2 regions of the Pseudoalteromonas sp. T1lg76 genome follow, and region 2 is predicted to be linked to the other one. Evidence: predicted binding sites of a transcription regulator. Region 2 holds the regulator's gene; the other holds the start of a gene.
What was found. The regulator LexA, encoded in region 2, represses DNA repair genes until DNA is damaged. The targets are predictions, from matches to a motif close to TACTGTATNNNNATACAGTA.

Region 1 (15,137 bases), on a different contig from region 2:
TTCTTTCGTGCTATTGCCAAAGAAAATGATTGGTTGCTGGGTAAAAACTATGCTGTCGGCATGCTTTTTTTAAGTCAGGATCCCGTCCAGGCCCAGGCGGCCAAGACGCTGGTGGCAAAAGAATTAGAGCAGGAAACCCTGACCTTGGTGGGCTGGCGCGAGGTGCCGGTGGATACCAGTTATCTGGGTGATATTGCCTTGGCGCAATTGCCGCAGTTTGTGCAGGTATTTGTCAGTGCCCCTGAGGGCTGGCGGCCCAAGGATTTAGAGCGCCGCTTGTATATCGCCCGGCGCCGAATCGAAAAGCAGTTGCAGCAGGATAAGGATTTTTATATCGCCAGCTTGTCTGGTTTGGTGACCGTCTACAAGGGCTTGATGATGCCCGAAGACTTGCCTAATTTTTATCTCGACTTGGCCGATATGCGTATGACCACGGCGATCTGCGTGTTCCACCAACGCTTCTCTACCAATACCCAACCGCGCTGGCCTTTGGCCCAGCCGTTTAGATATTTGGCGCACAATGGCGAGATCAACACCATCACGGGCAACCGCCAATGGGCCAGAGCTCGCGCCTATAAATTTGCCTCGCCGCTGTTGCCGGACTTACAGACCGCGGCGCCTTTTGTGAATGAAAGCGGTTCGGATTCATCGAGCCTGGATAATATGCTCGAGCTGTTTTTGGCCGGCGGCATGGACTTGTTCCGAGCCATGCGTATGTTGGTGCCGCCAGCATGGCAGAAAAACCGCGCCATGGATGAGGATTTACGCGCCTTCTACGATTTTAACTCCATGCATATGGAGCCCTGGGACGGCCCAGCCGGCATAGTGATGTCGGATGGTCGCTTCGCCGCTTGTAATCTGGATAGAAACGGCCTGCGTCCAGCACGCTATGTGTTGACCCAGGACGGCTTTATTACCCTGGCCTCAGAAGTAGGGATCTGGGATTATGCCGCCGATGAGGTGGTGGAAAAAGGCAGGGTAGGCCCAGGTGAGCTGATGGTCATAGATACTTTGCATGGCAAGGTGTGGCATTCCGATGAAATCGATCAGGATCTAAAAGCTCGCCACCCTTACAAGCAATGGCTTGAGCAAAACGTTAAGCGCCTGACGCCTTTTGAGTTACTGAGCGATAAAGAGGCGGGCAACCGCTCATTCGACGAAGAAACTCTGCTTATCTATCAAAAGATGTTCGCCTATACCAATGAAGAGTTGGATCAGGTGATCCGAGTGATGGGTGAAAATGGCCAGGAAGCGACCGGCTCCATGGGTGATGATACCCCGTTTGCCGTGCTTTCCGAGGGACATAGATCTCTGTTCGACTATTTCCGCCAGAAATTTGCTCAGGTGACTAACCCGCCTATCGATCCACTGCGGGAAAATCATGTTATGTCTTTGGCGACCTGCATTGGCCGCGAACAAAATGTCTTTAACGAGACCACGGGCCATGCCAAGCGCTTGCAGTTTGACACCCCCATACTTATGTATTCCGACATGGTACAGCTGCGCAGCGCCAATGATGAGCACTACAGCCATAGTTCAATCGATTTAAACTACACCGCCGATGAAACCCTGGAGCAGGCATTAGTGCGCATTTGTGATGAAGCGCAGCGCAAGGCCGAATCCGGTGTGGTGATGTTGCTGCTCAGCGACAGACATATCAGCCAGGATAGTCTGCCTATTCCGGCCGCCATGGCCGTGGGAGCTGTGCACCAGCGCCTGGTCAACAACAGCCTGCGCTGTGATACCAATATCATTATCGAAACCGGCAGCGCCCGCGACCCGCATCAATTTGCGGTCTTACTTGGCTTTGGTGCCACCGCTATTTACCCTTATCTGGCCTATGAATCCTTGGTGGCGATGAGCGATGCCAAGGTCATTAACAAGAGCTATCGCGAAGTGACGCTTTCGTATCGTAACGCCATCAACAAGGGCCTGCTTAAAATCATGTCTAAGATGGGTATTAGTACAGTGGCTTCCTATCGCTGTTCCATGTTGTTCGAAGCCGTTGGCCTGTCCGAGCAGGTGGTGGACCTGTGCTTTAACGGCGTTGCCAACCGCATTAGTGGTGCCGGCTTTGAGGATTTCGAGCAGGATCAGTTGAAGTTGCGCCAGCTTGCCTTTAGCGCGCGCAAGCTTTTGAGCCATGGTGGTTTATTAAAGTTTGTTCATGGCGGTGAATACCATGCCTATAATCCGGATGTGATCCAGTCGCTGCAAAAAGCAGTTCGCTCTGGCGATTATCAAGATTATCTGCGTTATGCAGATCTGGTTAATAACCGGCCGATCACCAACATTCGCGATATGTTGGCGCTTAAGGGCGGCACTAAGGCTATTGCCATCGATGAGGTAGAAGCACCCGAGGAGCTGTATAAGCGTTTCGACTCGGCGGCCATGAGTATAGGTGCCCTGTCACCGGAAGCGCATGAGGCTCTGGCGATTGCCATGAACCGCCTCGGCGGTTGCTCCAACTCGGGTGAGGGCGGCGAAGATAAGTTGCGATATGGCACAGAGAAAAACTCCCGTATCAAGCAGGTGGCCTCGGGGCGCTTTGGCGTTACGCCGCATTACTTGCGCAGTGCCGATGTTATTCAGATCAAGGTAGCGCAAGGCGCCAAACCGGGCGAGGGTGGACAATTACCAGGGGAAAAGGTCACCCCCTATATCGCCAAATTACGTTACTCAGTGCCCGGTGTAACCTTGATTTCACCGCCACCGCACCATGATATTTACTCCATTGAAGACCTGGCCCAGCTGATTTTTGATCTTAAACAGGTGAATCCTGAGGCCATGATCTCGGTTAAGCTGGTGTCTGAGCCCGGTGTTGGCACCATAGCCACTGGGGTGGCCAAGGCCTACGCGGATTTGATCACCATAGCTGGCTACGATGGCGGCACAGGTGCAAGCCCGCTGACCTCAGTCAAATACGCCGGCAGCCCATGGGAGCTAGGTCTGGCGGAAACCCAGCAGGCTCTGGTTGAAAATGGCTTGCGACATCGTATTCGCTTGCAAACCGATGGTGGCTTAAAAACCGGTCTCGACATTATTAAAGCGGCTATCTTGGGCGCCGAAAGCTTTGGTTTTGGTACTGGCCCCATGGTTGCACTGGGCTGTAAATACCTCAGAATTTGTCATTTGAATAACTGTGCCACAGGTGTGGCGACTCAGGATGAAACCCTGCGTGCCAAGCACTATCACGGCCTGCCGGAAATGGCGATGAACTACTTTAAGTTTATCGCTCAGGAAGCGCGCGAATTGATGGCCTCCTTGGGCGTAACCCGATTGGTTGATTTGATCGGGCGCACCGACTTGCTTGAGGCGCTCGAAGGCAAAACGGCGAAACAGCAAAAGCTGGATTTATCGCACTTGCTGGCACAACCAAAAAATATAAGCGGTCAGTCCTTATATTGTTCTATGCCTAATACCTCACACTATCGCGGCGCCCTTAATGAAGAGCTGTTGGCGAAGACGAAGCAGGCCATAGATAATCGCAGCGGAGCCAATCTGGTGACGCGTATCTGTAACACCGACCGCTCGGTAGGGGCCATGCTTTCCGGTTATATCGCCGCCCAGCATGGTAACCAGGGCATGGCTGCAGAGCCGGTGCGTATTGAATTGCATGGCACCGCAGGTCAGTCGTTTGGGGTGTTTAATGCCGGTGGTCTGGAAATGACTCTTGTCGGTGATGCCAATGACTATGTGGGCAAGGGCATGGCTGGCGGCCGTTTGGTGGTGCGTCCGCCTTTGGGTTCTTGTTTCCAGTCACACCAGGCGGCAATTGTAGGTAATACCTGTTTATACGGTGCCACTGGCGGCAAATTATATGCCGCGGGCTGCGCTGGTGAACGCTTTGGCGTTCGTAACTCCGGAGTTACCGCCGTGATTGAAGGTCTTGGCGACAACGGTTGTGAATATATGACCGGCGGAGTGGTCTGTGTGCTTGGTAAGGTAGGTATTAACTTTGGTGCTGGCATGACCGGAGGTTTTGCCTATGTGCTTGATGAAGCACATGACTTTACCAAGCGCATGAACCCTGAGCTGGTGGAGATAGTGAGCCTGGAGCAGTTGCCGACTCATCAGGAGCATCTGCGTGGTTTGATTGCCGAGCACCTTGAGCTGACTGGCTCGCAGCGCGCCGAGGCCATCCTCGCCAGCTTCGATCTTTACTTGCCCATGTTTAAGTTGGTGAAGCCTATTTCCAGTGATGTTCATAGCCTGTTGGGACACCGCGCCCGCAGTAGCGCCGAACTACGAGTGCAGGCGCAATAGGAGGAAGTATGAGCCAGAATGTTTATCAGTTTATCGATGTACAGCGTGTCGATCCGCGCAAAAAGCCGATTTCTACGCGCAAGCAGCAGTTTGTTGAGATCTATGAGCCGTTTTCACAAAACCAGGTCGACTCTCAGGCGGATCGTTGTCTTGACTGTGGCAACCCCTATTGTGAATGGCAATGTCCGGTGCACAATTATATCCCGCAGTGGTTAAAGCTTATTCGCACCGGGCGTATTCTCGAAGCGGCGGAGCTTTCTCACCGCACCAACAGTCTGCCCGAGGTGTGTGGGCGCGTGTGCCCGCAGGACAGGCTTTGTGAAGGCGCCTGTACTCTGAATGAGGAATTCGGTGCCGTCACCATAGGCAATATCGAAAAATACATTACCGATACCGCCTTTGCCATGGGTTGGAAACCGGATATGAAGCACGTGGTATGGAGTGATAAAAAGGTCGCCATTATCGGTGCTGGGCCGGCGGGACTCGGCTGTGCCGATGTGCTGGTGCGCAATGGAGTTAAACCCGTGGTGTTTGACCGTCACCCGGAAATTGGCGGTCTGCTGACCTTTGGTATTCCTTCGTTTAAGTTGGAAAAAGAAGTGATGCAACGACGTCGGGAAATCTTTACCGAGATGGGTGTCGAGTTTCGTCTGAACACAGAGGTGGGCAAGGATATCGAGCTGCAACAGATCATCGATCAGTATGATGCGGTCTTCCTCGGCGTCGGTACCTATCAAAGTATGCGTGCCAACCTTGAAAACGAGGATGCCGAAGGCGTGCACGACGCCCTGCCATTTTTAATTGGCAATACCAACCGAGTGATGGGCTATGAAGAGGGCGATGCTCCCTATCTTGATATGCAGGGTAAGCGGGTAGTGGTACTCGGTGGTGGTGATACCGCCATGGACTGTGTACGTACCTCGGTGCGTCAACAGGCGCAGCAGGTGATCTGTGCCTATCGCCGTGACGAAGAGAATATGCCCGGCTCTAAACGCGAGGTAAAAAATGCCAAGGAAGAAGGCGTCGAGTTTATGTTTAATGTTCAGCCTAAGGGCATAGTGGTGGACGAGCAAGGTCGGGTGAGCGGCGTTCGCATGGTGCATACCCAATTGGGCGAGCCCGATGAAAATGGCCGTCATCGCGCCGAAGAAGTTCCCGACTCAGAGCATACAGTTGCCGCCGATGCGGTGTTGATGGCCTTTGGCTTTAAGCCCCATAAGATGGAATGGCTGGAGCCCTTTGGTGTGGAAATAAATCACTGGGGTGGCATTAATGCCCCAGAGCAGGGCGCCTTTACGCATCAGACCACTAACCCGAAAATTTTTGCCGGGGGTGATGTGGTACGGGGCTCGGATCTGGTGGTTACCGCCATCTTTGAAGGCCGTAATGCCGCAGAAGGCATTATGGATTACCTGGAAGTTTAATTTTGGATAAACCTTGGAAGCAGCAAAGCGGGCATTAGCCCGCTTTTTTTATGCGCTGTTTTTACTCATTGATAATGTTAAGCGTGAGCTGCAATCAGCTCCCTGGCATTGGCCAAGGTGGTTTTACTGATATTGTCACCGGCCAGCAGGCGGGCGATTTCATCAACGCGGCCTTGCTTATTAAGCGCCAGCATTTGTGTAAAGGTTTCATCATTGGCCACCTGTTTGCCCACGAAGAACTGGTTCATGGCGCTGGAGGCCACTTGGGGCAGGTGGGTCACACATATAACCTGAGTAGATTGGCCAAGGCGACGCAGCAACTTACCTACCGCTGCTGCGGTTGGCCCGGAGATACCTACATCCACTTCATCGAAAATAAGCGTTGGCGTGGTCACGCGCTGGGCGATGATCACCTGGATTGCCAAACTGATCCGCGAGAGCTCACCGCCGGAGGCAACCTTAGACAGCGCCTGCATGGGTTGACCCGGGTTGGTGCTTACCAAAAATTCGATGCGGTCTAAACCAAGGCGGCTGGGTGTGCGCGCTGAGTCAAAATCGAGAGCAATGGCAAAGCGGCCATTTTCCATCGACAACTCATGCATACTGGCGCCGATCAGTTCGCTTAATTCTTGCGCCGCCTCTTTACGGCTGGCGGATAATAGCTCGCAGCACTGCTGATATTCATTAAGAGCTTCGGCTATCTCATCATCGAGCTGAGCCAGGCGTTGATCGTCAACACAGATTGCTTCAAGATCCGTCTTAATTTGCAGGTGATGTGCCACCAGAGCCTTAGGTTCAACCATATGCTTGCGCGCCAAGGTGATGGCGGTGCCCAGGCGTTCATCGAGCTGGGTTAAGCGCTCTGGATCCAACTCAGCGCTATCGCAATAACCGCGCAGCTCGCGGCTTGCTTCTTCTACCTGCACACAGGCGTCGTTAAGCATGGCGGCGATGCCTTCTAAGCTTGGATCTATGGCGGCCAGCTCGCTAATGGCAATGGCGCTGTGCTGTAGAGCACCGTTAATGGTTTGCTCATCGCCTTCGTACAAGGCATAAAGTTGCTGCTGTGAGCCTTCAAGCAAGTGCTGGGCATGGCTAAGACGATTATGCTCCACCTCGATTTGCTCATATTCGCCGTCCTCCAGAGCAAATTCGTCGAGCTCGGCGACCTGATATTCAAGCAGTTGCTTTTGCGCCTGTTGTTGGGCGTGCTTGGCCTCTAACTCGCGCAGCTCCAGCTGTAACTTTTGGTATCGGCTAAAGCTTTTCGCCGTATTTTCAAGTAAGGATTTATGGCCGGCATAGCCATCGAGTAATTGCAGCTGATGGTCGTTTTTCAGCAACAACTGGTGCGCATGCTGACCATGGATGGATAATAAGTGCTGGCCCAATTCCTTTAACTGGGCGGCGGTAACACTGATGCCGTTGATATAGCTTTTGCTGCGGCCATTTTTCGCAACTACGCGTCGCAGTAGGCATTCTTGCTCATCTGCCTCCAGCATATGCTCTTGCAAAAACTGTTGAGCCTTGGGCAGGCGACTAATATCGAAACGGGCGCTAATGTCTGCCTGTTTGGCGCCGGGGCGCACGGCGGCAGCGTCGGCACGCTCACCTAAGCACAGAGAGAGGGCATCGATGGCAATCGATTTACCTGCACCGGTTTCCCCTGTGATTGCGGTCATACCGGCATGCCATTGGGTTTCAAGCTCGCTAACAATAGCAAAATTAGAAATAGTTAATCCCGAAAGCATACTGTTTATCCATCCAGTTATATACTAACTGTTAATCTATACAGTAGTCCGTTTTTTTGCAAATTAAATTTTAAACAATTTGCGCTTGCTCTGGCTCGGTGTATTTGTTGGCAGGCACTCTAGAAGGTATCTTGTACTCGATACCTGGCTTAGGGAACGCTCTAAGCCATTTATCTTCTTGCCAGCGTCAATTAACTTGCTTTGAAAGCCGTGTAATTCCCGGTCGCTGATGTATTCCAAAGTAACTCTAATACAGGCGCGAGCCCCAATTTAGTTTTTGGCGCAGCACGTTATAGTAGGAGTAATCCGTGGGGTGAATTAAGCGCAGCGGCCTTTCTGCTTTTTTGATCACCACTTCATCGCCGGGCAGGGTGGCTAGCACCACATGGCTGTCGCAACTGACCTGCAGGCTGTCGGTATTATCCAAGCTCAGTTTAAGACGAATAACGCTCTCACCATCGACCACCAAGGGTCGGCTCGATAGGGTATGAGGGAACATGGGCACTAGGGCCATGGCATTAAGACCCGGAGTAAGAATAGGGCCGCCGCCAGACAATGAATAGGCGGTGGAGCCGGTCGGCGTTGACACTATCAGGCCATCGGACTTTTGCGAAAACACAAAATCATCGTTAATAAAGCATTCGAATTCGATCATGTGTGCCACCTTGTCGGCGTGCAGCACAGCTTCATTCATCGCCGAGTTGGCACTTTTGAGCTCGGCATGACGAAATACTTCCACTTCCAGTAAGAAGCGTTTTTCTTCTATGTAATGGCCGCTGAGCACCTGCTCCAAGGCAGGCTCAAAGCCGTCCGGGTTAAGGTCGGTTAAAAACCCCAGGTTGCCACGGTTTACGCCGATCACGCCAACATTAAAGCGGGCCAGTACGCGCGCGGCGCCAAGCATATTGCCGTCACCGCCGACCACTATGGCCAAGTCCGCTTGCTCACCCAGCTCGACCAAATCGACCAGATTGGCATCTTCGGGATTCGCCAATTGCCCGCCATAATGACGCTCCACCAAGACCCGGTAACCTAAAGCTTGCAAAAAGGCATAGAGGCGTTGTAATGTCAGCGCCGCGCCTTCATGATGTGCTTTACCAATTAAGCCAATAGTTTTAAAAGAAGCGCTCATATCTGTGCCATAAATGAAGTAACTCTTTATAGAGTAACGCAAAAGTGGTGGGGTTGAAACTGAGGCAAAGAGCCTAAATTATAACAATATGAAATTATCTCCACGTGATGAGCAGATATTCTCTGCGGTAATGAGTTTATACTGCGACGGTCAGGGTCTGCCGGTTGCCTCTTCTCGTATTGCCAAGCAAAAGGGAATGGCGGTTTGCAGCGCCACCGTACGCAACGCCATGGCACGCCTCGAAAAACTGGGCTTACTCTATTCGCCCCATACCTCGGCCGGACGTATTCCTACCCAGCAAGGCTTTGATTTTTGGTTCGATTCCTATTTTCATCTAGATCAGCTAGGTCAATATTGGCAGCCGCCACAGGAAAAACTGGTTGAATTTGCCCACCATCTGGCACGGCGCTACAAGGTTTGTTGCTGTGTTGGTCTGCCTCAGGTCACCACTCAGTGGGTGTTCCGAGTAGAAGTGCTGGATTTTGACCGTACCCATTGGCTGGTGCTGCTGTTGGACCGCCAAGGTCAGGGCCACAATATTCTTATTACCAAGCCCCTTGAGGCCAATGATGATATTCGCTATCAGTTTGCGACCTGGTTGAATTCGGTTTTTGCGCAGCAAAACCTGCTTGAAGGACTGCACCGAATGAAGGCCATGAGCCGCACCGCGCCCCATTATTGTCATGGCTCCTTGGCGCAGTGGACGCGCGAGTTAGGAAATAAACTTGGCAGCGACAACAGTATAGTGGTCGGCGAAAATAACCTTTATGCCTACACAAATAGCGAGCAGGAACTCAACATAGGTGCGCGCTTCTTACATGGCATAGAAGATAAGCTGGCGTTTCGCAACGGTGTGTCCGTGTTGTTTGGCGATCAGTTGCCCTTACCGGGTTTTGAACCCTTCTTAGTTTTTAGCCTGGCTTACTTTGCCAACCAGGAATATCAAAGTCGATTTTGCGTGATCTTGCCCAAGTCGGCGCCGATTGAGGCGATCATTCAAGAATTTGCGCAAATCGAGCACCTTGACTCTTGAATCCGCTAAATACATCCCCATAATGAATCGCAGTTACGCAGTTTTTGGAGAATATAAAGATGTCTGAGCAACCACAGGCTAACGAACACGAACAGGAAAACCTTGAGGCTCAAGAAGAGCAAGAACAAGAGCAGGGCTCACAAGAGCAAAGCATTGAAGCTGAGTTAGCGGCTCTTTATGCGGAATTAGAAGCTGCAAAGCAAACCGTTGAAGAGCAAAAAGACAGCGTGATTCGCGCCGCCGCCGAAGTTGAAAACATTCGTCGTCGTGCTGCACAAGATGTTGAAAAAGCACATAAGTTTGCGCTAGAGAAGTTTGCCAACGAACTGCTTCCGGTGATCGATAACCTAGAGCGTGCCATCGAGTTTGCTGACAAAGAAAATGAAGCCTTGCTTCCTATGCTTGAAGGCATCGAAATGACGGCCAAAAGCTTTGTTGAAGCCGTTGCCAAGTTCAATGTCGAAGTGGTTAACCCTCAGGGTGAGGCGTTTAACCCGGAACTTCATCAAGCCATGGCAATGCAACCGAGTGAAGATGTCGCACCTAATACCGTTATAGCGGTTATGCAAAAGGGTTACACCCTGAACGGTCGTTTGTTACGCCCGGCCATGGTTATGGTATCGAAAGCGCCTTAAGTTTTTGATTAATAGAAAAATGCCCACTTTTTAGTGGGCATTTTTTTTGCGTTGCCAAAGCTGAGTCACGGCGATTAGGATAATAGCCACAAACATCATGCTGGAGAAGGGCACCGCATTAACCGGGTGGATCAGCGCTAAAAAGGGTCCCACTAAAGCACCGCTGCCAAAGCGCAGTGTACCTATGACAGCCGTAGCCGTCCCCGAGTTACGTTCAAACTCCATTAGAATAAGGGCATCGGCATTTGAGGCGATAATGCCTAAACTCATCATTAGCGGCGCTATGCTCCACACTATGTAGTACAGCGACTGCTCCATCAGGCTAAAGGCCAACAAGGCGCTGCCGCTGATAAGGGCCAGAGCCAGACCAAAATACAGCATCTTGCGCGAGCCGACCTTAGGCACCACTCGGGTATTAATAAAGTTACCCAGCATCAAGGCAATAACATTAAACGCAAACAGCACGCCAAAAAGTTGCTCCGAAACTTTAAAATAACCCAGGTAGATAAAGGGTACCGAGGTTAAAAAGCAGAAAAATGCAAAGGAGGCCAACATGGAGCTAAGTATATCGGCGCGAGCTTTGGGCTCACTGAGGACCACAGCATAGCTGGCAAAAAACAGCTTCAGACCACGGTGCTCACTGCGATAAATGGGTATATCTATCAGGTGCATCTGCACCCAGACAAGACATGAGAAGGCATAGCCGCCGAGTACCAGAAATATCACCTGCCACTGTGCCAGGGTTAGAATTGCCGAGCCTATGCTGGGCGCCGCCAGGGGCGCAACCATCATGATCATCGACACATAGCTCATGCCCTTGGCGGTATTTTGCTGATAAATATGGCGGATAATGCCGGGCACCACCACGGTCGCGGCGGCGCCGGTAAAGGCCTGCACACTGCGCAGTAACCAGAATAGATAGATGTCTTCGCAAAAGGCCAAAGCCACCGAACTGAGCCCAAACAAGGCGAGGCCGATACGCGCCAAACGGCGACGACCCATTTGATCGGCAATGGGACCAAAAAACAGCATGCCCAAGGCATAGCCAGCAAGGTATACGCTCAGGGAAATTTGCACCTGAGGCATGGTAGCGCCAAGATCCTTGGCGATTTGCACCATGGCCGGCAAATACATATCCACGGCCAGCGGCGTAATAGCCACAATACTGGCCAACAAAGGCAATAGCACACGCCGACTGGGCGTTCTTGTGTCGGTTAAGGACATAGATACAATATCTTCTAAGTTGGTGAAGGAGAGACTAGGGGAAAGTGCGCAGGCAGCGTACAGTGCCTAGTTTGTTCACTATAGCACCAAGGTTTCGGCCAGAATAGGGGAACCTTATTAACATTATGTTAATTAGACACTTTATTCGACGCTAGGCGTTGCCTTTGTGGTTTGCTATGCTTGGCGCAAGAGAAAAATGGGAAGCATTAATAATGAAAAAACTAATCTTAGCCCTTAGTGTGGCGGCCGTTATCGCCGGTTGTAAAACCTCACCGACCGGACGCACTCAGGTGACCTTGTATTCCGATGCGCAAATGAGCCAGTTAGGCGGCGCCAGCTTTGAGCAGATGAAAAAAGAACAAAAGGTTAACACCGACTCGCGCACCAATGCCTATGTACAATGTGTGGCCGATGCGGTGATCCAGGTGTTACCGACAAAGTATGCGCAGCAAAAGTGGGAAGTGGTGGTATTCGAGGAAGACTCGGCCAATGCCTTCGCCCTGCCAGGCGGCCATATAGGTGTGCACACCGGCTTACTTAAGGTAGCGCAGAACCAGGATCAACTAGCCACCGTGATTGGCCATGAAGTGGGCCATGTGATCGCCGAGCACTCCAATGAGCGTGCTTCACAAAGCCAAATGCTGCAAACCGGTATGCAAATTGGCGCCGTGGCAATGGATATGGGCGAGATAGGTTATCGCAATGAAATCATGGCGGCGCTTGGTTTAGGTGCTCAGTATGGCGTGGTATTGCCATTTAGCCGCACCCATGAAAGCGAAGCGGATGAAGTGGGTCTGGAGCTGATGGCCAAGGCTGGTTTTGAACCACAGCAATCTGTTGCCCTGTGGCAAAATATGGCGCAAAGCGGTGGCGCGACTCCTCCTGAGTTCTTATCGACGCACCCGGCGCCAACTAGCCGTATTAACGAATTGCAAAAGCGCATGCAAGGTGCCAACGCCTTGTATCAGCAGGCTAGAAGTCAGGGTAAGCGTCCTCAGTGTCGTTAATTCTGGGTTTGTAGCATGCCTAAGCTAGCCCTGTGCTTGGCCTTGCTGCTGGCTGCGGCCTTGACCTTAGACAGCCTGATCTCGGCGCCTGTCTTTGCCATTCAGTGGCGCAGCCCCGAGTTTATGGCGGGCATAGCGCCGACCTTTAACCTGGTTAAATTACTGGGTATGGCGGTGCTTACGGCCTACTTATGGTGGGGCGTACCACGGCGGCAGTATTCCCCCGGCATCACCATTGCGCTGCAATGTGTGGTGCTCATCTGTGCGGTACATACGGTGGTGTTACTGATCGGCAGACAAAGCCTGGTGAGCGACGCTGAGCACTATACCTCTGAGGGTCCCTATACGGTGCACACCATAGAATCTCAGGATGCACGTACCAGCCGACAGGTGATCTATTGGCGTTGCCAGCGCTCGCTTGGTTTTTACTCCCTTGAGGAACTACAACAGCTTCCCTATCACCCAGGTGCCTATATAGAAGAGCAAGATGGCAAGTGGTATTACATAGGTGAAAAGCGTTATGAATTGGCGGCAGGGCAGTGTGACTAGCAAGCTAATCAGCAATTAAAAAAGGTGAGCAAGTGCTCACCTTTTTTAATTGCGAGGTAGTTATTAGGCGCGGCTAATAAACTTGCTCTCAGCGGTGTTGATTTTAATTTTATCGCCGCTTGAGATGTGCTCTGGCACCTGAACCACAAGACCTGTGGTCAAGGTAGCCGGCTTAGTACGCGCACTGGCAGAGGCACCTTTGATTGACGGAGAGGTGTCTTCAATTACCAATTCAACGCTGGTCGGCAAGTCCACAGAGACCGGGCGGCCTTCTACTAGCACTACCTGCACACCCTTGGTCGACTCGTCGATAAACAACAACTGCTCGGCAATGCTGTTTTTGTTCAGGTGGTACGGCGTGTAATCTTCATCATCCATAAAGATGTACTCGTCGCCATCAACGTACGAGAACATAGCTGCGCGGCGCTGTAGATCGGCAAAGTTCAGCATGTCTTCGGCTTTGAAGGTCTCATCAACCTTGCCGCCATCAACCACGTCATACATGCGCATACGGTACAGGCTACCACCGGCGCGGCCCTGAGGCACAGAGCGCTCGATATCACGGACGATCATAACGCGACCATTGTATTCAATGGCGGCGTGTTTTTTAATTTCGCTAGCCTTAGGCATAGTCTTACTTCCTAATTTAATTGACCGGGTTAAGTTACCCGATTAAAAGGTCCAAGCCAAGTGGATTTGCGGCACAGATTCAGTGGTGTTGGTGCCCAATTTGTTATGCCAGTACTGCCACTCAACACCCAGCATCAGGGTTTGCTCCGGCATTTGCAGGGCGTGACCCAGATCCCATTGCACTATCGGCTGAGCTAAAAGCCAGCTCTTCACCTTGTCGCCAAACTCGTTGTCGCGCTCATCGATATATTCAACATGGCCGGTAAAGTAAAACTTTTGCTCGCCTATGTTAAAAGGTGCGCCCCAGGCCAGGTCCAACATCCAGCTGTCGCTTTCAGTCGGTGCACCGCCTGAGCCGACGCCATCGCTGTCATCGATATGGGCGGTTACCAGGGTTGAGAAGAAATCAAAACCTTCTACTTGCCAGTCTAGCTTCACACCGGGCAGATACTTCATCACATTGGCATCGCCGGCGGCGTTAAAGCCCATCACAAAGCCCACATCTTTTAGCGGACCTAGCTCAATTTGGTTACCGCTGATCTTGCTGTAGCTGAAGTTGGAGTACCACTCGCCGTAGAAATCGCTGTCCTGATAACCATCTTCTAGGTCGTCATTGATGATATCGATAAAGAAGAAGTTATCGCCCAGGCTGTAACCCGAAGCGTGTTGCAAAGAGACGATACTGGTGCCCGCTTCTTTTTTAGTGAAGGGGTTTTTAAAGTCGCCATAGTTTACATGTAACTGAGTTTGGCTCCAGGTTGCGGCTTGTGCATTGCTTACACTGGCAAACAAGGACAGCGCCACCGCGCCGTATAACAAGGGTGTGGTAATTTTCATAACTACAAGGTGATTAATAAATAAAAGAAATGTCGGCGGCTATTGTAACAGATGGCGGCATTAGGCCGCCACTGTAAGCAGGAGGGCAGGATGCTAGGTTATACCTTATGGCGGCGTAAGATGATGATCAGTACCGCAGTGATAGCCAAGATAAAGCAATAGAAGGCCGAGGTAGATACCTGCCAAGGGCTAATGCCAAAGGTCGCGCCGAGAAGCAGAGCCTGAGCGCCATAGGGCAGTGTCCCTTGCAGCACGCAGGCAAAGATATCGAGCAAGCTGGCAGAGCGCTTTGCGGAAATCTCGCCGTCCTGGGCCAGCTTTTTAGCTATTGGACCGGCAACGATAATAGACACGGTATTATTGGCAATACACAGGTTCGATGTCATTACCAGCACGGCGATACCCAGCTGATCCGCCACCTGGCGATTAAACCTGGCCACGAGCTTGGTTACCGCCTGGATTTTTCGTGCTAGGTAATCAAGGCCGCCGCCACGACGAATAAACTCAGACAAACCGCCAATAAACATCGACAGCAAGAAGATCTCCTGCATATTGCTAAAGCCCTTATAGATGTCTTTAACAAAGGCGCCACCTTCATAACCTGAGGTAAAACCCATCAGTGCCGCGAAAATAATGCCGCTAAAGAGCA
Region 2 (15,137 bases):
CAGTAGGTGCTGGTGTTGTAGCAACTATCGTAGAATAAGCTTTTACGCTTAATAAAAAGGCGCCTTAGGGCGCCTTTTTTTATGCGTAAAAACCTTATAGACCACCTTCACGGCGTGAGGGGCGACGAGCGACCGAAGCACAGCTTCGCAGCGCTCGGAGGTGGAGGCAGGGATGCCGACAGGAACCCAGCTTCAGGGATGAATTCCTTGCAGGGTAGTGATGTAGGTAACTTAGATTGCATGCACCCAACTCACCATAAACACCAAAGGCCGCTATGCGGCCTTTTAAACACTCTTCTTTTAGTATCTGTCTCTCTACTCACTTCTTCCGTTAAAACTCCCCACAGCTTTGCACAGTGAGTTCTTGTCGCGTTGGCGACGGCAACCAAGGCGCCCATAATTCGCCAATGCTTCCGAACTCAGGTTTTTGCTAAACGCTCCGCTTAGGCTGCGACACGATTTAACGGCACTTCCCTGTGCCGATAAATCTAGCTCGGCATCGTGCCTCGCTGTCTTAGCCACGCGCCGCAGCAAAAGCCGATTTCTCCAGCGCGAATTTAAACGGGGTGTTGATTAGCGCATCGTAGGTTTTAGGTTAGTGATGAAAATTAATCCTCGTTTTACCTTGATGTGATCTTCATCTATTTTTTACGCATAATATAAAATATAATTTTTCCTTATGGTGGGTAGTAAATAGGTTTAATTTTCTGATGTCTTACTTTAAAGGGATAGAAAGTAAATTTCCTTGGTCTTTCTCAGGCTTTATTCTGGCAATTTTCTTTGGTGGCTTATCTATATACTTAGGCTTTTTCAATGAAAGTAAAGCTGATCTAAATTTTATAATCTCTTCTAGCTCTGCTGTTCTTGATATAAAAGAAGAGGTTGGGAAGTTAGACATACTTTATGATGGCGAAAGCCTGAGTAAGTCTAAGCAAGATCTTCAGTTAATAACTCTAAGAGTTGTTAACCAAGGCAATATGGCTATATCAAAACAGTCGTATGACTTGACCGCACCTGTTGGTTTTGAGGTGCTGGAAGGTAAGTTGGCAGAACCCCCTAAAATAGTGAATGCAAGCCAGCAATATTTGAAGAATAAAGCAGCTTTAATAGTCGAAAGTGATACTAAGGTTACATTTTCAGAGGTAATTATTGATGCTGGAAACTATTTCGATATAAAACTACTCATAATGTATGGAAATGGTGATGAGCCTAAAATAGAGTCCTTCGGAAAAATTGCTTCGCTTGACAGAATTGATGTTGTATATGATACAAATACTGTTGAGAGTAGATCTTTTCTTGATGCGACTTTCGTAGCTTCTATAGGAATTCAGATAACAAGGGTTGTAATTTACGGCATACTTTTTATATGTGTACTCGTCGTGCTTGGAGCCTTTTTAGCAGGATACGATGCTTGGAAAGAGAAAAAAGAGAAGCGCGAATTGGTGAAATTATTCAAGAGCTATAACTGCAATAAACTGGCGACAAAAGATACTTTTTTCTTCAACTATTTTGTGTCGAACCAATCAATAAAGACTAAGCACTTGTTAACTTTTCTAGAGAGAGCAATATCGGATAGCAAATTGCTCATGACCTCTGAAATCCTTTCTGTCGATAGTACAGAGCTAAATGTAACAACAGATGTGCTTCTAAGAGAGGAAATCGTTATTCCGAATGACGGAGAAGGCTATAGAGTTTGTCCATCCAGAATAGAAGTTTTCAAAGAGTTTGTGGAGTTTCTTAATAGGCACGAAGAGTTTAGTAAAAAAGTTAACTTATCGTCAGGTGCTAGTGCAGACATAAAAGTGGTTGATGAACGAGTTTCCAATGTATCTGAAGACATGAATAATTTGAAATTCGAACAGCTGAAACTACAGGGTGCTGTTGCTCTTAATGAAGGTAACTATCAAAAAGGTATCGATTACTTTAATGAATATTTGAATAGTTTCCCTCAAGATCCAAGTGTGTTGTGGAAGTTAGCGTGTTGTCAGAAGCGAATGGGTGAATTAGGAGCTGCACTGACTTCCATTGAATCCGCTATCAAATTTTCAGAAGAGGTGACATATCTAATGCACTATAACTATGCATGCTATTTAGCATTAAATGGCAGAGAACTAGACCTCATAATTGAGCAATTGCGCAAAGCCCTAACCAAAGACAAGGACGAAAGCGTTAGAAACCAGATTCCAAAAGAGTCAGACTTTGAAGGGATTAAGCATAATGTTCAATTTATAGAATTACTAAAAGAGTTCGAAATTGTTTAAAGCCTAATTATTTTGATGTTGCAATGCTCTAGTTTAGTGTACTATCATCACAAGTAGAGACGCTTCCTTGTAAGTGTCTTTTTTGTCAGTTCAATGATAGTTCAAAGTCTTATTTAGAGGTTACTGCTATGAAATACTTTATTGGTAATTTTACACCTCAGGATCTAACCCCTCCTATTATTGACTAAAAAGGCCGCGACAAGCGGCCATTTTTATGTGGGTGTGAAGCTATGGCATGATTCTAAAAAACATCTCATCGCCCCTGTTTTTTAGCACCGCACTTGAAAATCAGAAACCCTCTTAAAGCCCGCGACCCTTGGTCTTCTCCACCACCGCCGCGGTCATCCTTGAAATACAACACAAGTCCCCTGCGCTGTCATAAATTTTTATCTCCCACACTGATGAGCGCTTGCCTAGGTGTGCGAGTTAGGTCACGGCTTTGAGCGTGCTGATACGCGATGCACTCAACTCAAATTGCAAAAGGCGATACACACTGTATAATTATCGGTAACAACACCCCTCCCGCTACCCATAAGAACAGCGCCCTGTGAGGGGTTAATTTTTTGGTGTGACGCAAATGGAATTTGATAAGCCACCTTTATCTTTCGAGCAGCAACTAGACCGTCTTATAGAGCGGGGTATGCGTGTTACCGATCGCCCTCGGGCACTTGCCTACCTTCGCCATATTAATTACTACCGTTTAGGTACTTATTGGTGGTCTTTTATTGGTGACCACAACACTCACCAATTTAAACCCGATACCAGCTTTGAAAGCGTTCTGAATCTGTATGTATTTGATCGGGAATTAAGGCTGCTTTTGCTTGATGCAATAGAAAGGGTTGAAGTATCGCTACGTACTCAGTGGGCCTATCACGTGGCCAAAGAGGGTGGGTCACACGCGCATCTAAACAAGGAACTGTTTAATGCGAAGGATTTCGCTCATGACTCCTTCTTGGATAACTTGCTCAGTGAAGTAAATCGAACTTCCGACAGGAATATTAAGAAGCAGGCCCAAAAATACCAAGAAGCCACACCTGCTATCTGGATTATCAGTGAAGTTATGAGCTTTGGGTGGTTATCGCGTTGTTACGGCAATCTTAAGCGCCGCCGTATACGTATGGACATTGCGCAGGTTTATGATCTTAATGAAGCTGTGCTTGCTTCGTTCCTTCACCATCTAACCACTGCGAGAAATATCTGTGCCCATCATGCTCGGCTATGGAACCGAGATTTCACCTTTCGCATGAAATTGCCACATAATGGCCCTGATTACCTAATACAGAGCCTCAACGCTCATAGTCCCCGCGAGTTATACAACACACTGGTAATGCTAGCCTTTTTGTTGGATAAAATTAGCCCTGAACATAGTTGGAAGAGCAGGTTAAAAGCGTTGATAGATAATCATGATATTGACACAGCCCCTATGGGTTTTCCAGAACATTGGCAACAACTGCCAATGTGGCAATAGTTAAATAATTTACGCAAATCTCACCGCCATGCTGAGCCCCCTTACATTTGCGCTGAGCATGGTGGGGCGGGTAGCACAACGAGGCAGGACGCCGAGTTAAGCGAATCGAGACACGATGTCGAGTTTCGCTGTGTGCGTTGGCCGCCACAGTATGCGGAAGCATCAAGCAAATGTTGGGGTGTCCTAGGAGTTCTTAGAGGAAATGGACAAGCATTTCCTCTAAGTCGTAGTCGGCGACCCGACAAGATCTCAAATTGCAAATCGTTCTAAAGAGCGAACACCAAACTCGCTAGAACAATCCCCCATTAAAGCCCTGCGCTTTTACTCCTTTTCTCAACCACCGCCGCGGTCATCCTTGAAATACAACACAAATCGCCAGCGCTGTTGTAGATCTTAATCTCCCACACCGATGAGCGGCCGCCCAGGTGCACGGGTTTGGTTACGGCTTTGAGCGTGCCGGTGCGTGAGGCTTTGAGGTGGTTGGCGTTGATCTCCTGGCCGACGCAGTAATATTTATTGATGTCGACGGCGAAGTTGGCGGCGTAGCTGGCGACGGTTTCGGCCAGTACCACGTAGGCGCCGCCGTGGACTATGCCGATGGGGTTGTAGAGCTCGTTGTCGATTGGCATGGTGGCCACCAGGTAATCCGGGCCGATTTCGCTGATTTCAATGCCGAGTTTGGTCATAAGCGTGCCCTTGGCGCCAACGCCGAGGTCGAGTTCCCGACAAAGATCAAAATCGATTTCCTGGGCCCAAATACTTGGGGTGTTTTCGCTTACACTCGAGTCTGGCTGCTCTGTGACCGGTAGATCGTTTTCATGATTCTGAATACTCATACAGATTCCTTATACGGCGGCATGGTTAAAGGGGGTTATTTGCACTCATTGGCACTGTGTTCCACATAGTGCTGCACTCGCCTGGGCTTCTGCAAGCCTTTTACGACGGTTAGCGAGCGCAAAAAGAGGAACAGGGCGGCGATATCTTCGGCGGCCTTGCTATCACCTGAGGGCCGGATTTGACTAGACTGTCAGTAACGACCTGGGTGTAAATGTTGAAGGAGGGTCTATGGACTTTCAATCCGTGTATGATTTTTGGTTTAACCAGTGCAACAGCGAGGACTGGTTTAAAAAGAGTGCGACCTTCGATGCTAGGGTTACCGAGCTGTTTGCCAAGACTCACCGCGCCGCCAGTCGGGGAGAGCTCTATCATTGGCGTAGCAGTGCCCACGGTGCCCTGAGTGAAATTATCGTGCTCGATCAATTCTCCCGTAATATCTATCGCGATACCGCCAGTGCCTTTGCCCAGGATGCTCAGGCCTTATGCCTGGCTCAGCATGCGTTAGAAAAGGGCTACGACCTGCTGCTCAATGAGCAGGAGCGTGGCTTTTTATACATGCCTTATATGCACAGCGAAAGTGCCGTCATTCATATGCTTGCCGAGCACCTGTTTCGGCCTTTGGAGAGTTATTCCTATGAGCTGGCCCATAAGGCGATTATCGACCGCTTTGGTCGCTACCCGCATCGCAACGCTATACTCGGGCGTCGGTCGACACCAGAGGAAACAGCATTTTTAGAAACGCCCAACAGCAGTTTTTAATCGGCCTCACTCACCCAGTTACGTGCTTGCTCCATCTGGTCATATTGAAAGGCTCTGATTTCGGCACTGATAAAATGCGCCGTTAAATGCTCGCCGAGCATGGCCAGGGGAGAGTCGGTAACTACGGCTATCCTGCTGATTCTCTTATGGTGGTCGCGGGCAAAGCGCAGGTGCGCCGACAAGGCCGCAAACGAATCCCAGCCGGGAAAGTGACGGGTGGCTATCATCAGCCCCTTGAGTCCACCATGACGCTCTATATAGGGATCTATAATACGTACGGCGGCTATAAAGTCGGCGGCAGACAACTCGCCATGGGGGGTAAATACGCCAATATCATGTTCATTATCTAGGCTGATACAGAGCATATTGGGTTCCTTCTTTCATTTAAAATGCTTCGATGCGAAATCGGCTACCTATAACTGTAGGCGCTTTTTCAAGTATTTGCGCAGTCGCTGATACAGCTTAGAAATAACTCCTGACTGTGGCAGCAGCAAAATCATTGAATATATTTGCGATTTTCTGACAACTGTATATACTCACAGTTAAATGTACTGTATGGAAAACCAGTTGTATGCGCCCTTTAACTAATCGCCAATCGCAAATTTTAGAGCTGATCAAAGTCTTTATTAAAGACACAGGCATGCCGCCGACGCGCGCCGAAATTGCACAAACATTAGGTTTTCGCAGTGCCAATGCCGCTGAGGAGCACCTGAAGGCGCTGGCCAAAAAAGGGGTGATCAGAATGAAACCCGGTGCCAGCCGCGGTATTCAGCTGGTTGAGGAAGAAGAGCCGGAGCAATTAGGCCTGCCGTTAATCGGTCGGGTTGCCGCCGGTGAGCCCATTTTGGCGCAGGAGCATATCGAGAGCCATTGCCAAATCGACCCCATGTTGTTTAAACCGGCGGCGGATTATCTGCTACGGGTTAACGGCATGAGTATGAAGGATATCGGTATTCTTGATGGCGATCTGCTGGCGGTACACCGTGCGCAAGTGGCCGAAAACGGTCAGGTGGTGGTAGCCCGAGTGGGTGACGACGTAACCGTGAAGCGCCTGGAAAAGGCGGGCCGCAAGGTTTTCCTGCATGCGGAAAACGAAGAATTTGCTCCCATCGAAGTCGATTTAGAACATGAATCCTTTGATATTGAGGGCTTAGCCGTTGGTGTAATTCGAAACGCCGACTGGATGTAGGTTTTATTCGGTATTTTTGCCCCCGATACGCCGTTTATTGGGGGTTTTACGGCGCTTTTCTCCTTTCTTTCCTTACGCGCTAACAGTTTGAATATCCCCCAAATATTTATTTAAAAAAGAAAAACAAAAACGCTTCATTTCTTGCTATTCGCTCAATTCTTGACTAATTGGTTATATTACAGGCTTTGCTGGTTGCTTTTTGCGCACTTTGTTTGCAGAAAATTGAATCGGCCAGTCCAAGCATAATAATAACGAAGATTGGCTAGCAGTAATTGCCTCTTCCCTTTTTGCGTTGCGCGTAGTTAAGGAGATGGTACATGAAGCAGCTTTGCTCCCTCATGTTGCTGTGTTTGTTTGCTCCCCATCTGGCCTTGGCCAACAGCAAGTACAACTTGCGCCCCGGGGTGACGGATATCAGCGAGAATGTTTACCAATTGCATATGACGATATTTATCATCTGCTGTGTGATTGGGGTGATCGTATTCTCGGTCATGTTTTGGGCCTTGCTCAGGCACCGTAAATCCAAGGGCGTTACCGCCGCCACCTTCCATGAAAGCACTAAGGTCGAAATTCTTTGGACCGCTATTCCCTTTCTTATCCTTATCGGCATGGCGGTGCCGGCGACCAAGACCTTGATCGCCATGGAAGACACCAGCAAGGCGGACATCACCATTAAGGTGACCGGCTCGCAGTGGAAGTGGCATTACGAATACATGGGCCATGATCTGGGCTTTTATTCGCTGCTGGCCACCCCTCAGGAGCAAATTCAAAATGCCGAGAATAAAGGCGAAAACTACCTGCTGGAAGTGGATAAGCCGCTGGTGATCCCAACCGGTAAAAAAGTGCGTTTTCTGATGACCTCGGACGATGTTATTCACTCCTGGTGGGTGCCGGACTTTGCGGTGAAAAAAGACGCCAACCCAGGCTTTATCAACGAGGCCTGGACCAAGGTTAACGAAGAGGGTATCTATCGCGGTCAATGTGCCGAGCTGTGTGGTCAGGACCACGGCTTTATGCCCGTGGTGGTTGAAGCGAAATCCCCTGAGGAGTTTGATATCTGGCTGGCGGCGCAAAAACAAGCGATGTTAGACCAGGCCGATGCCGATGCTGCCTTACTCGACCAAACCTTGTCTCATGACGAGCTCATGAGCACTGGTGAGAAGATCTATATGACCCGCTGCGTAGCCTGTCACCAACCGACTGGTCTCGGCGTTCCCGGAGTATTCCCGGCAATCAAGGGCAGCCCAATCGCGACCGGCGAAATCAAAGACCACATCGATATCGTGGTACACGGTAAACCTGGCACCGCCATGCAGGCGTTTGTTAGCCAGCTCACTATTAAAGAGCTCGCGTCCGTTGTTACTTACCAGCGTAATGCCTTTGGTAATGACACCGGCGATACGGTGCAACCAAGTGCGATCCAGGCCTTTATTGATGGGGAAGAACAATGAGTACAGCAGCTGCAACACACGAACATCACGGGCCTGCGACTGGCATTAAACGCTGGCTCTTTACCACTAACCATAAAGACATAGGCACGCTATACCTGCTGTTTTCGCTGCTGATGTTTTTAACCGGCGGCGCCATGGCCATGGTGATCCGCGCCGAGCTGTTTCAGCCGGGATTACAATTAGTCGACCCGCACTTTTTTAACCAGATGACCACGGTGCATGGCTTGATCATGGTCTTCGGTGCGGTGATGCCGGCCTTTACCGGCCTGGCCAACTGGATGATCCCCATGATGATCGGGGCGCCGGATATGGCCTTGCCGCGCATGAACAACTGGAGCTTCTGGATCCTGCCCTTCGCCTTTGCGATCTTGCTGATGTCGCTGTTTATGGATGGGGGCGGCCCGGCGTTTGGTTGGACCTTCTACGCGCCGCTGTCGACCACCTACAGCAACGACAATACCGCGCTGTTTGTGTTTGCCATCCATATTATGGGTATCAGCTCCATTATGGGTGCCATTAACGTCATAGTGACTATCGTCAACCTGAGAGCGCCGGGCATGAAGTGGATGAAGCTGCCGCTGTTCGTATGGACCTGGCTGATCACCGCCTTCCTGCTGATTGCGGTAATGCCGGTTCTGGCCGGGGCGGTGACCATGGTACTGACGGATAAATACTTCGGCACCGACTTCTTTAATGCCGCCGGTGGTGGCGATCCCGTGATGTTCCAGCATATTTTCTGGTTCTTCGGTCACCCCGAGGTGTACATCATGATCTTGCCGGCGTTTGGTATTATCTCCACCATAGTGCCCACCTTTTCGCGTAAAAAACTCTTTGGCTACTCCTCCATGGTGTATGCCACCGCGTCCATTGCCTTGTTGTCCTTCGTGGTCTGGGCGCACCATATGTTTACCACCGGCATGCCGCTGGCCGGCGAGCTCTTCTTTATGTACTCCACCATGCTGATATCCGTGCCCACCGGGGTCAAGGTGTTCAACTGGGTGGCCACCATGTGGCGCGGCTCCATCAGTTTTGAAGCGCCGATGATGTTTGCCATCGCCTTTATCGTGCTCTTTACCCTGGGTGGCTTCTCCGGCCTGATGCTGGCGATTACACCGGTGGATTTCCAATACCATGATACCTACTTCGTGGTGGCGCATTTCCACTATGTGCTGGTTACCGGGGCGGTGTTCTCCATTATGGCCGCGGCCTATTACTGGCTGCCGAAATGGACCGGGCATATGTACAACACCACCCTGGCGAAGTGGCACTTCTGGATGTCGCTGATAAGCGTCAACGTGCTCTTCTTTCCCATGCACTTTGTTGGCTTGGCGGGCATGCCGCGTCGTATCCCCGACTATGCGCTGCAGTTTGCCGACTTTAACGCCATCATCAGTATCGGCGGCTTTGCCTTTGGTCTATCGCAACTGCTGTTTGTGGCCGTGGTGTTTAAATGCATCAAGGCTGGCGAAAAGGCCCCGGCCAAGGTGTGGGACGGAGCCGAGGGCTTAGAGTGGCAGGTGGCTTCACCGGCGCCGTATCACACCTTTGAAACGCCGCCCGAGGTGAAATAAATGAACCATATGCCGCTGTTAAGAAAGCTCTTATTAGGCACCCTGGCGATGTTCGCCTTTGCCTTTGCGCTGGTGCCCTTGTACGACGTGTTCTGCGATGTCACCGGCCTTAACGGCAAACCCTCCATGGAGCAGGCGCAGCAAAGCGAGCGGGTGGATAACAGCCGTGAGGTTACCGTGAGCTTTACCACCCATGCCCAAAGCGGTGCGCCCTTTAAGGTCAGCGCTAAGCAGCAGTCTGTGGTGGTTAAGCCCGGCGAGATGAGCCTAGTGACCTTTGCGGCGGCCAATACCAGCGATCAGGCCCGGGTGATGCAAGCCATTCCGTCTGTCTCTCCTGGGTTAGCGGCAAAATACCTACATAAACTGGCGTGCTTTTGCTTTGACCAGCAAACCTTGCAGGCCAACGAACAACAAGAATATCAATTAAGATTTTATGTCGATCCGGCGTTGCCCCCCGAATACGAGGAGCTAACGCTGTCATATACGCTTTTTGATATCAGCGCCAAGCATAGCGAGTCGTTAGTGGCGGCGGCGCGATAACCCAAATGAGGCATGAATATGAGTGAAGAGTATCAAAAGTACTATGTGCCGGCGCAAAGTCCCTGGCCGATAGTCGGCGCGGTGGCGCTGTTCTTTATCGCCGCCGGTGCGGGTCTAACCGTGATGCAAATGGAGCAGGAAAGTAGCCATGGCCATTACCTGTTGTTTGCCGGTATTGCCGTGTTGCTGTACATGCTGGTGGGCTGGTTTCGTAATGTCATCAGCGAGTCCCATGGCGGTCTCTACTCGATGCAGATGGATCGCTCCTTCAGACAGGGCATGAGCTGGTTTATTTTCTCCGAGGTGATGTTCTTTGCCGCCTTCTTCGGCGCCTTGTTCTACGCCCGTATGCTGGCGGTGCCCTGGCTCGGTGGCGATGGCAATAATGTGATGACGGGCGAAGTGTTATGGCCGGAATTCACATCTGCATGGCCGCTGGAAAGCACTCCGGATGGCACCAGCACCCAGGCCATGGGCTGGCAGGGGCTGCCGCTTATCAACACTATTATCCTCTTGGTGTCGTCGGTAACCTTGCAGTTTGCTCACACCGCCATAGAAAAAGATAAGCGCACGCCACTGACCTTGTTCCTGCTGTTGACCATAGTTCTTGGTATCTGTTTCTTGGGCCTGCAAGCCTATGAATATGTGCATGCCTATCAGGATTTAGGACTGAAGCTGGATTCCGGCATTTACGGCAATACCTTCTTCTTGCTTACCGGCTTTCACGGCCTGCACGTAACCCTGGGCACCATAATGCTTATTGTGGTCTGGATCCGGGTGTTAAAGGGCCACTTTAGCAGCGAAAAGCATTTCGCCTTTCAAGCGGCGGCCTGGTACTGGCACTTTGTAGATGTGGTGTGGCTGTGCCTGTTTGTATTTGTGTATGTGTTGTGATCGGTGATTGATTAAAGCGCAGCAGACCAAACTGCTGCGCCAGCAAAATAATAATAAGTACCAAGATGCACAGGGCAACGCGTTTGCCCAAATAGCGCGACATAGGCACCTTGTTATCGGCTTTTATCATCGCCAGTAAGGCGCGGAAAAGGGTGTAAATGACGGTCAGCAAGAGCGCAATAATTATAATTTTAATAAGCAAGATACGGATACTCCGAGGTTGGTGGTTGAGTGTTTACAGCTAAGCTTAGCGCAATTTTATGGATAGGGCTGGTTATCCTCGCGGTAACTGTTTGTACTCGCTTGGGTTTTTGGCAACTTGAACGGGCAGAACAAAAACAGCAAAGACAACAGCTGCTGGATTCCTGGTCGGCTCAGGGGGTCATGCCTTTGACCAAGGCGCTGCGCTATATCGAAAGCGAAGATGCCACCGGTTTGCAGGTGCGCTTTGATGCTCAGTTGCAGAGCGAATACTGGCTGCTGGACAATCAGGTGTATCAGGGCCGAGTCGGCTATGATTTGCTGGTGCTGGCCTTGGCGCCTGGCGCCAGTCACTGGCTGTTGGTCAATCTCGGCTTTGTGCCGGCACCCAGCAAGCGCAATGAACTGCCCACTATCACCTTGCCATCAGGGATCACCCTGACTCAGGCATTGGTCAAAGAAGGCCCACTGGCGCAGTTTACCCTGAGCGAAACTCAGGCCCCGCAAGGCTGGCCCAAACGTATTCAAGAGATCGCCATCACCCAGATGAGCGAGCAAACCCGCAAACCCATATATCCCTTTATGGTCTATGCCCAAGATGCCATTGATGGCATAGGCGCCATCCCCCATTACCAGCCGGTCACCATGTCCGCAGACAAGCACAAGGCCTACGCCTGGCAGTGGTTTTTAATTGCCCTGGCGGCCTTGGTGATTGCTTTAAGTGCCTATTGGCGAGCAAGGAGAACGCATGCAGCTACCTAAACCCCTTATGTTATTTATCGGCTGCTTTTTGCTGCCCATTGTTGCCGCTGTGGCGGTTTTGTATTCCGGCTGGCTGCCCGGCCATAAGAGTAATCAAGGGCGGCTGATGAGCGAGCAGGTAGAACTGAGCGACTGGCAGCAATACCCGCCATCGCCCTGGACCATAGCCCTGGTTAATACCGAGCCCTGTCAGGGCTGTGCGCAGCAATGGCAGGACCTGCAGTCGCTCTATGTGGCTCTGGGTAAAAATAAAGACAAGGTGCGCATTGCCGTCTTGGGCGAAGCAGCACCCAAGGCGCAAGACATGCCCAGTATTCATATTAACAGGGCTCCGGCGCAGCTGAATGCCGGCAGCCTGTATTTAATCGACCACCATGGTTTGGTGGTGCTGGAGTATGACTTTGCTCCACAAGCCGACGCCAATCGCTTGGTACACAAGGGATTGTTGAAGGACCTAAAAAAACTACTTAATTATGCGCGTAGCAGTTAAAGAGGCCAGTATGACAAAAAACTATAAATTTCTGGTGTTAACTACGGCTTTATTGGCCGTGTTGGTGGTGGGCCTGGGGGCCTATACGCGATTGAGCGATGCCGGTCTGGGTTGCCCCGACTGGCCCGGCTGTTATGGCTTTTTAACCGTGCCCGATAAGGCCCATGAAATCGCCGCGGTGGAGGAAAACTTTCCCGGTATGGAGGTGGATCAGGGTAAGGCATTGAAGGAAATGGTGCATCGTTACTTTGCCGGCACCCTGGGGCTGTTGATCCTCGCCATTGCCCTGTATGCGTGGCGTTATGGCAAGCAGGTCCGTATGCCGGTGCGTTTGCCCACGGTGCTTGTGCTCTTGGTGATCTTCCAGGCCATGTTGGGTATGTGGACCGTGACCATGAACCTTCAGCCTCTGGTGGTGATGGGCCACCTGCTCGGTGGTTTCTCCATTGCCAGCCTGTTATGGCTCTTGTATTTGCGCAACCACAGTCGCCCCGTGCCCGGTGGCGACCCAGGTGCCAAGAGCTTGCAGGGTTGGAGCATGGCAGCCTTGAGTATGGTAGTAGTGCAGATTGCCTTAGGGGGCTGGCTGGCGGCCAATTATGCCGCCGCCCATTGTGTTGGTTTTCCCCTGTGTGAAGGCAGTGAGGCGTTTTCCCTGGCCGAGGTGTTCCATTTGCCTATGGAGCATGCCAATTACGAGTATGGGGTGCTCTCCTACGAGTCGCGCATGTCTATTCACCTGCTGCACCGCTTTGGCGCTCTGATGACACTCTTGATTGTCGGTGCGGCCATGTGGCGGGTATATAAAGCTGCCTATTCGCGCACCATTAAAAATGCGGCCTTAGCGGTCGGTGCCGCCCTGGCGGCCCAACTCACCCTGGGAGTTGCCCTGATCTATTTGCAGATCCCCTTGTTGATGGCGCTGGCGCATAACCTGATGGCCCTGCTGTTGCTGCTGACCCTGGTGCGGTTGTGCTATTTACAAAAACGAAAATGTTAGGCGCGAAGGAGAAGAATTATGAGTAAAGCAATAACCTTAACGAGCTCTCTGTCGCACTGTGCAAGCTGGCGCGACTACCTGGCCATGTGCAAGGGCAAGGTGGTACTGATGCTGGTACTGACCGCCTGGGTTGGCCTGGCCCTGGCGCCGGATATGGGGCGCTCCTGGGTGCTGCAGCTGATCAGCCTGCTCGGCATTGGTTTACTATCGGCGGCGGCGGCGGTGATCAACCATATTGTCGACCGTGAAATAGACTCGAAGATGGCGCGCACCCGCCATCGCCCGGTGGCCCAGGGGAAGGTCAGTGAGGGACGGGGCTTTGCCTTTGCCGCGCTGCTCGGTGGCATTGGCTTTGTTGCCCTAGTCGGCGCTGCCAACTGGCTGACCGCCTTGTTAACCCTGCTGGCGCTGGTGGGCTATGCGGTGGTTTATACCCTGTTTCTTAAGCGGGCAACGCCGCAAAATATCGTCATTGGTGGTTTGGCCGGTGCCATGCCGCCGTTATTGGGCTGGGTGAGTGAAACCGGGCAGCTGGCCGCCGCGCCTTGGCTTTTGGTGATGATTATTTTTGCCTGGACGCCGCCGCACTTTTGGGCTCTGGCCATTGCCCGTGAAGCGGATTACCGCCGCGCCAATATTCCCATGCTGCCGGTCACCCATGGTATCGATTTTTGTAAAACCTGTGTGCTCGGTTATACCGTGCTCTTGGCTCTGGTCTGTGTGTTGCCCTATCTGATCGGCATGTCCGGGCTCTTCTATCTGCTGGCGGCATCGGCGCTTAACCTGATGTTTATCGCCTATGCCTGGCGCTTAAAGCGCGAGCCTCAGCATCAATCGGCAATGCGTGTTTTTAAGTTCTCTATCCTGCATTTAATGTTACTCTTTGTCGCATTATTTATTGATAAGTGGGTATTTTATGTCGCTTAAGTGGTGGCTGATTGGGGCGCTTACAACCTTGACTCTGGGTTGTAGCAAGCCGGAATTGCATGTGGAGGCCTTGGTGTATGAGCAGCCACGGGTGATAAATGCCTTTAGTCTGGAAGATCAGCATGGCGAGCGAGTTGGTGTGGCCGATTTACAAGGGCAGTGGGATCTGCTGTTTTTAGGCTATACCAGCTGCCCGGATGTGTGCCCCATGACGCTGGCGAAATTGCGCCAGGTCGAGACGCAAGTAAAAGATCATAACCTGAATGTGTGGTTTGTATCTGTGGACCCTCAGCGGGATACGGCGGCGAAACGTCGCCAATATATCACCTACTTTAATCCTCAGTACAAGGCGGTTTCGGCCCCGCATCAGGACCTCTATCCCTTTGTACAAAACCTCGGGCTGATGTACGCCATTAGCGAGCAGCAGGAAGGCGACTACCTGGTGGATCACAGTGCTTCCGTGGTGCTGGTGGACCCGGATGGGAAGATCCGCGCCATCTTTAAGCCAGAATTTGTTGCCGGCTCGGTACCGACCATCAATACCGAGGTCATGGTACGCGAGCTAAAGGCGATTATTGACTATTACCCTGGGTGATCACCCAGGGTTGGGAGAACCACAAATAACGCCCCGATTTGTGCAGCGACGGGGCGGTGCAGTTATAGCGGGCGCGGCCGGGTTTTAAATCCTGTTTGGCCTGCACGGTCACGTGATTGCCGTCGAGCCACTTGATCTCTGCTTGACCCTGGCCGGAGACATAGCAAGCAAACTGATTGTTATGAAAGC

Region 1: recN (DNA repair protein RecN) is a predicted target of LexA. The motif match lies at 7,468-7,487, and genes of this name have one in related genera.

Annotation. Positions count from the first base shown of each region.
Region 1 is NZ_PQCE01000003.1:37,524-52,660, reverse strand. Features, by position in the region: gene gltB (glutamate synthase large subunit) at 1-4,266, shown strand, start outside; gene C2M35_RS00810 (FAD-dependent oxidoreductase) at 4,275-5,690, shown strand; gene recN (DNA repair protein RecN) at 5,768-7,441, opposite strand; gene nadK (NAD(+) kinase) at 7,689-8,573, opposite strand; gene C2M35_RS00795 (HrcA family transcriptional regulator) at 8,662-9,606, shown strand; gene grpE (nucleotide exchange factor GrpE) at 9,666-10,241, shown strand; gene C2M35_RS00785 (multidrug effflux MFS transporter) at 10,272-11,465, opposite strand; gene C2M35_RS00780 (M48 family metallopeptidase) at 11,678-12,472, shown strand; gene C2M35_RS00775 (hypothetical protein) at 12,488-13,021, shown strand; gene efpL (elongation factor P-like protein EfpL) at 13,085-13,651, opposite strand; gene C2M35_RS00765 (nucleoside-binding protein) at 13,694-14,488, opposite strand; gene C2M35_RS00760 (Na+/H+ antiporter NhaC family protein) at 14,587-15,137, opposite strand, start outside.
Region 2 is NZ_PQCE01000034.1:108-15,244, forward strand. Features, by position in the region: partial or broken gene tuf (elongation factor Tu) at 1-38, shown strand, start outside; gene C2M35_RS12430 (TPR end-of-group domain-containing protein) at 711-2,261, shown strand; gene C2M35_RS12435 (Abi family protein) at 2,839-3,729, shown strand; gene C2M35_RS12440 (PaaI family thioesterase) at 4,035-4,565, opposite strand; gene C2M35_RS12450 (DUF924 family protein) at 4,795-5,325, shown strand; gene C2M35_RS12455 (STAS/SEC14 domain-containing protein) at 5,322-5,690, opposite strand; gene lexA (transcriptional repressor LexA) at 5,897-6,514, shown strand; gene coxB (cytochrome c oxidase subunit II) at 6,832-7,965, shown strand; gene ctaD (cytochrome c oxidase subunit I) at 7,962-9,536, shown strand; gene C2M35_RS12475 (cytochrome c oxidase assembly protein) at 9,537-10,079, shown strand; gene C2M35_RS12480 (cytochrome c oxidase subunit 3) at 10,098-10,973, shown strand; gene C2M35_RS12485 (DUF2909 family protein) at 10,873-11,175, opposite strand; gene C2M35_RS12490 (SURF1 family protein) at 11,205-11,936, shown strand; gene C2M35_RS12495 (transmembrane cytochrome oxidase associated protein) at 11,923-12,426, shown strand; gene C2M35_RS12500 (COX15/CtaA family protein) at 12,437-13,426, shown strand; gene cyoE (heme o synthase) at 13,445-14,353, shown strand; gene C2M35_RS12510 (SCO family protein) at 14,343-14,948, shown strand; gene C2M35_RS12515 (polysaccharide deacetylase family protein) at 14,926-15,137, opposite strand, start outside.